DNA from 2 places in the Lysinibacillus sp. genome. Region 2 is predicted to be linked to the other one. Evidence: riboswitches for the same ligand, from Rfam matches in the RefSeq annotation. Region 2 holds a riboswitch; the other holds the start of a gene.

Region 1 (3,426 bases), on a different contig from region 2:
TTCCAGGGAAAGGCATTCAACCATCCCTGCGTGAAGATGGTTATATCGTATCCGATGGTACGACAATTTTAGGTGCTGATGATAAGGCAGGCCTAGCAGCACTCTTTGAGATGGTCAAGCGATTAAAAGAGCAAGATATAGAGCACGGAGATATAGAATTCATTATTACCGCTGGTGAAGAGAGCGGTCTTGCTGGTGCTAAAGAGTTAGATCCATCTAACATTAAAGCAAAGTATGGCTTTGCGGTGGATAGTGATGGCAAAGTAGGTGGGATCGTAACAGCCGCACCATTCCAAGCGAAAATTTTTGCAAAGATTATTGGCAAAACGGCACATGCTGGGGTTGCTCCTGAAAAAGGTATTTCCGCTATTACAGTAGCATCTAAGTGTATTGCTCAAATGAAGCTTGGGCGTTTAGATGAGGAAACGACAGCTAATATTGGACGCTTCGAAGGTGGCCAAGCAACGAATATCGTATGTGATGAAGTGACGATTCTAGCTGAAGCACGTTCCATTGATCAAGCTAAATTAGATGCCCAAACAAAGCATATGCAGGAAACATTTGAACAGGTTTCAGCTTCATTAGGCGCACGTGCAGAAGTGGAAGTGAAGCTTATGTATCCTGGATTCCGTGTAACAGAAACAGATAAAGTTGTGCAGGTTGCTATGGAAGCTGTTCGCAATATTGACCGTACACCAACATTAGGTATTTCTGGTGGAGGATCGGATGCGAATGTGATCGCAGGATTTGGTATTCCTACAGTGAATTTATCTGTCGGATACGAGGATATTCATACAACAAATGAAAAAATACCAGTCGAAGAATTAGAAAAATTAGCAGATTTACTCGTTGAAATCGTCAAGGAATCTGCAAAAAAATAACAGTCGAATAGAAGGATGTGAACGCATGGAAAGTGTCAAAGCAGTCGTTTTTGCTTGTGGGACAGAGGAATATGCGGTACCTGTAGAGCAAGCGATATCAATTGAAAAATTAGAGCATGTAACACCTATTCCTCATTTACCGAACTATCTTCTAGGCTTTACAAGAATTCGAGGTGAGCTTGTACCCGTTCTCGATTTTGAACGAATACTATACAACCGCTCCTCCAATACAGCAACTGCTCGTATTATTGTGATGAATACGGACGTTGTCAATTATGGATTACTTGTTACAGAGGCCCGTGAAATTCTTGATTTTGATGATTCCATACTGCAACAATTGGGTCTTGTCAATTATAGTAAAACGCGCTACTTTACAGCTGTAGCTAATCTAGAAAATCGTATGATAACATATGTTGATCCAAAAATACTGGTTAATTCATTAGAGGGCATTCGGGAAATTATCGATTATTTACACAAAATGCTTGAAAATGAAAAGGAAAACGTAGAGGCTTAAGTACTCTACGTTTTTTTATATTTGACTAGTAAATTTAACCTGTATTTTATCGTTTTTACCTGATCATACATGTGACAATTATGCATTATACCTACAGACAAACCGTTGCTAACCGCGTATGATAATGAGTAAGAAAAAACTGAAAAAGGCAAACTTCACCGAAAGGGAAGGACGCAAAGCCATGAGTCTAAACACTATATTTTCAGTGCATGATTGTCAGGTTGCCAGGTTCTGTTCTAGGAGCCGTGGCGAGTAGAATGGAGTTAGTTTGTATGAAGAGACAATTAAAAATGTGGACAGCACTAATCGTCATCATGATTAGTTCATTAGCTTTATCAAGTGGAAAGGTTGATGCAATGGCTACACAGGAAAAGGCTACGTGGCTGTGGGATACATCCCTCATCATGGATGACCAAGAAAAAATATTATTATTTTTAGAACATAACGATGTTAAAAAGGTTTATCTGCAAATCGATCAAGGCATAGCGAACGATGACTATAAGCAGTTTATTAGCAACGCTTCTGACAAAGGTATTCGCATTTATGCATTGGATGGTGCTGCAAGCTGGGTTTCAGCTGAGGGTAGTCGAAGCCAAGACGAGTTGTTTAATTGGTTACATACATATAATGAGAATTCAACTGAATCTGAGCAATTTTCTGGGGTTCATCTTGATGTTGAACCTTATTTAAATAGTGGATGGAGCTCACATCAAGCACAAACGATAGGATCCTATCAAACACTAATAATGAAAGCAAGTGAGCAAGCAAATCAGTTACAACTTACTTTAGAAGTAGATATGCCATTTTGGTTTGATGAAGTTCAGTATCATAACGAATTTGGAAAAGGGTTATTAGCTGATTGGGTCATTGACCATGTGGATAGTGTGACGATCATGGCCTATCGCGATGCTGCAAAAGATATTATTTCTATTGTTGAGCATGAAATTGCTTATGCTTCCACGGTGAATAAATCGATTGTAATTGGTGTAGAAACAGGCGCTTCAGAGGAAGGGCAAAATATTACTTTTTATGATAATGGAGAAGCTTATATGAATGAACAGCTTATACTTGTTCACCAACATTTTTCAAATAACGATGCTTTTCATGGAGTAGCCATTCATTATGTGGAGAATTGGATGACCATGCGGCCATAAAAAAAGTCCTTCCAGTGTAAAACTGGAAGGACTTTTCTATTGGTATTAGGACAGTCGACCACTGTAGTCCTCGAATTTAAATTCACGAATGACTTTAATACCTTCTTCATCATTATAAGAAACGATAGAAGGGAGGTTGACGCCGTTAAACATATGGTTTTTCACCATTGAATAATGGGCCATATCTGTGAAGACAAGTCGATCACCTGGTTTTAATGGCTCTTCAAACGAATAATCGCCAATCACATCACCAGCAAGACATGTAAGTCCACCTAAGCGATATGTGTGTGCGAATTCATTCGCTTGACCAGAACCAATGATCATTGGGCGGTATGGCATTTCAAGTACGTCAGGCATATGACATGTTGCTGACGTATCTAAAATAGCAAGGTCCATCCCATTTTTTTGAATATCAAGTACTGTAGCGACTAAATAGCCTGTATTAAGCGCTACTGCTTCACCTGGCTCTAGGTAAACAAGCAGGTTATACTTTTCTTGAATATAATTAATGATGTGAACAAGTTTCTCTACATCATAATCTTCACGTGTAATATGGTGGCCACCACCAAAGTTTAACCATTTCATTTGGTGTAAAACATCACCAAACTTTTCTTCTACTACTTCAATAATACGCTCTAACGTATCAGAGTTTTGCTCACACATCGCATGGAAGTGCAAGCCATCAATGCCGTCAAGTTGTGATTTATCGAAGTTAGCTAAAGTCGTACCAAGACGGGAATTTGTATAGCAAGGATCGTAAAGCGCAGTTTCAATTTCAGAGTACTCAGGATTTACTCGAATACCACATTCAATTGTTTTACCTGCAGATTTCACTTTATCCTTGTACTGTGCCCATTGGTTAAATGAGTTAAAAACA
Region 2 (3,426 bases):
TACCTGTAAAGTTAATTTCCATCCTGATCATTCTCCAATTTGAATTTTGCAACAAGCCCTTGTAGCTCTTCAGCTGTTTTTCCTAATGAAGAAGAGGCATCCTTTACTTCCTGCATTGTAGATAATTGCTCTTGTGTAGATTTCGAAACATTTGAAGAGAATTCTGCTGACTGCTCTGCCGATTGTTTAATATTATTGACAGATGCCGCTACTTCCTCTGATGAGGCAGAGATTTGTTGTGAGGCAGCTGAAATTTCACGTATTTGGCTAGCTACTTCTTCTGATGAAGTAAGAATTTCTTTAAAGATTTCTCCTACTTCATTCGTGAATGCCATACCCACTTTAACATCCGCTTTCCCTTTCTCCATTACAGTTATCGAAGCGTTAGAATCAGATTGAATAGAACTAATTAGATTATAAATTTCTGTTGCTGACTGTGAAGATTGTTCAGCTAAACGTCTCACCTCATCGGCTACAACAGCAAAGCCTTTACCATGCTCACCTGCTCGTGCTGCTTCAATAGCGGCATTCAATGCTAACAGATTTGTTTGATCGGCAATAGCAGTAATCAAGCTTACAATTTCACTTATTTTTTTCGTATTGACATGTAAACCATTAATTGTTGTCCCTATTTGTTCAACAGAATCATTAATTAATTCCATTTGTGCAATAACTTGCTGTACAACTTGATTACCTCGTTCAGAAGCTTGCGAAGCCGAAATAGAAGATTCCGCAGCCGTGTTAGCAGAGTCAGCAATTTGCTGGATACCTGTAGCTGTCTCTTCCATTGCAGCAGCTGTTTCTTCTGTCATGGTCATAGAAGCTTCAGCATTCTGAGTGATTAGTTTCATATCTTGTGCAATATTTGTGGAGCTGTTATACGTCTCCCCAGCATGTACCGTTAATTGATTGGCTGCTGAAGAAACATGATTTGAAGTATTTCTTATGTTTAAAATAATATGTTGTAAATTAGCAACCATTGTACGAATGGACTCAGATAATTTTCCAATTTCATCTTTTGACGTATCTAAATCCACATCGATTAATTCGCCATTGGCAACTTGATTTGCAACATTTACTACTTTTTTAAGTGGTTTTAAAAGACGGTCTATAATTATGTAAACTAAAACTAATAAAATTAATATTCCGATAATAGCAATAACAATTTGTTTAATAACACTTGTTTTAATTATCGTATTAATATAATCAGCGGAGTAATCAATTCCTAATAATGCAATCAGTTGTCCGTTATCATCTTTAATTGGACTAAAAACGGTTCTCCAAGAGCCAAAAGGATCTTCAAAAATATCCGTTACTTCCGTATTATTATTTTCAATAGCCTTCTTTGCTGTTTCAACATGTTCATCCGCTAAATCAGTAAAAATTTCTCCGGCTTCATACACCTCATTTAAATTGGTTGTATAACCGATTGGGTTGACCCCACCTTCATCTTGAACGTCCCAAATATAGCTCCAACTCATAATACCTTGTTGTTCCTGGATCATATCGAGTTGTTTTTGGATCTTTGTAAACTTAGCGTTCTTTTCCCCTTTTTCAGACAATAAATCTTTTACTTCATCACTATCTAAATTCATAGCTGTCAATAAACCAACACTTTTTAACTCTTGCTCTAAGTCGACAGTCATCCGATTATTTAATTCGCTAATACTTTGCGAAGTAATAATGGCGATGAGCAGTAACACTACAATTGTAACCGTCAGTAAAAGTTTGTTTTTTAATGAGGCATTTTTTAATAACTTCATGATCTTTTTCCCCCTTACAATGATTTTTTTGCAAAAAAATAACCTATTTCAAAAGAAATAGGCATAAAAGAACATAAACTAGAAATTGATGGATATAACTAGCAGTCTTTTGCAACCCAGCCATCCTAGCAATTATTGCCTTAGACCTGTAGCTTTGCGTCTCTACTTTTCAGTAAATTTGCCTATATTTCCACTCCCAAAATTAACACAGCAGGTAAAAGTAGTCAATGCTATCCAGGTAAAATATACATACTTTATACTATTTTACCCTTCGTTAACAAATGGTTGATTGATTGAAAATACAGCAATGTGAAGCCTTCATTCACCATTTCTTTTACATAAATAAAAACAGCTACAACCGTTATTAACGTTGTAGCTGTCTTTTTCATTTCACTTACCCCTAAGTGTTTGAATACATTATACGTTTTGTGTAACAAGTAAAACAGATGGTATAAAGGATAGTGCAAACATAGTGATATACCAAACTGAAGTACGTCGTAATGAAAAACGAACTTTCTTTCGTTCTGCATAAAAAATATCTAACATTACTGCAACAATAAAAGGCATTGTAACACATGCAATAGCTACCAATAAGATGTCAAAATAAATCATACAAGCACCCCTTTGTTTGTGAACATTTTTCATCTTTTTTGTGAACATTTTGTGATAATTTTATTGTACACAATTTCGTCACAAAATGTCAACAAAATTTAAAGAAAAAAATGGTACTTTTTGATTTCTATTGACAAGGCATTTATGCTTTATTCTCTATACTTATATGTTAAGCCTCTTAAAAAATTCCGAACGAATGAATCGCCACATTCTTTATAATTGCGATGGCTTGGATTTCTTAATAAAGCGCCTAATTCACCTTTTGTAACTTTGATTCCACCATCATATAAAATTTCGAGCATATCCTCTGTTGTTAACGCTAAGGCAATTTTTACTTTCTTTAAAAGCATATTATTTGGACTTTCTTTGCCTGTCACAGGTAGCGGTCCTTCAGGCTGACCATCTTTTGATTTTTGTGGTCCACGTTTAAAAGTAATTAATCCATTTAAAAATGCTTCAAGCATTTTATTATTACATTTGATGTATTCTTCTGGCGCTTCTTCCTCATCATTAATCTTAATGAGCATATTTAAGACTTCTTCTTTCGAATAGTCGAGTCCGCCTAATTTAAAAATTTCCACCATATCAACATTTTTTATATCTAGTGCATAGCGTAAGCGAATTAAAATATCATTATTCGTCATTATATTGTCCTCCTTTTACTCCTACTATAGAAATGAGCCAGGCTTTATTATAACAGAGAGTTTGCTGATTATTGCTAGCTTTCCACAAGTTGTTGTTGTTAGCAATTAGCGTGTGCGTTTCCTTCTTTTAAAATGTATGAAAAATACGTTAGCAACCATTCTAAACTCAAGGAGGTGAGAAAAATGGCTAACAATAACCGCAGTTCAAATAAACTTCTAGTACCTGGTGTACATGAAGCTGTCTATCAAATGAAATACGAAATTGCACAAGAGTTTGGCGTTCAGCTAGGGCCAGAAGCATCTTCTCGCGCAAATGGTTCCGTAGGAGGAGAAATTACAAAACGCCTTGTAGAAATCGCTGAGAAACGTTCAAAAGGTTTACTATAATTAATTAAAAACTAATAAGA

The links. A riboswitch is a leader RNA that binds a small molecule or an ion and turns the genes downstream of it on or off. The one in region 2 is predicted to bind cyclic di-GMP.
Region 1: another riboswitch for cyclic di-GMP. It lies ahead of RT445_RS20540 (amidase); the one in region 2 lies ahead of RT445_RS06945 (methyl-accepting chemotaxis protein).

Annotation. Positions count from the first base shown of each region.
Region 1 covers NZ_DAMDAY010000135.1:5,575-9,000, reverse strand. Annotated here, with positions in the region: gene RT445_RS20550 (M20/M25/M40 family metallo-hydrolase) at 1-881, shown strand, start outside; gene RT445_RS20545 (chemotaxis protein CheW) at 907-1,395, shown strand; cyclic di-GMP riboswitch class I at 1,533-1,624, shown strand; gene RT445_RS20540 (amidase) at 1,668-2,549, shown strand; gene nspC (carboxynorspermidine decarboxylase) at 2,595-3,426, opposite strand, start outside.
Region 2 covers NZ_DAMDAY010000021.1:277-3,702, forward strand. Annotated here, with positions in the region: partial or broken gene RT445_RS06940 (SDR family NAD(P)-dependent oxidoreductase) at 1-22, opposite strand, end outside; gene RT445_RS06945 (methyl-accepting chemotaxis protein) at 12-1,763, opposite strand; cyclic di-GMP riboswitch class I at 1,871-1,956, opposite strand; gene RT445_RS06950 (hypothetical protein) at 2,018-2,152, opposite strand; gene RT445_RS06955 (hypothetical protein) at 2,181-2,375, opposite strand; gene RT445_RS06960 (YehS family protein) at 2,525-3,019, opposite strand; gene RT445_RS06965 (alpha/beta-type small acid-soluble spore protein) at 3,203-3,406, shown strand.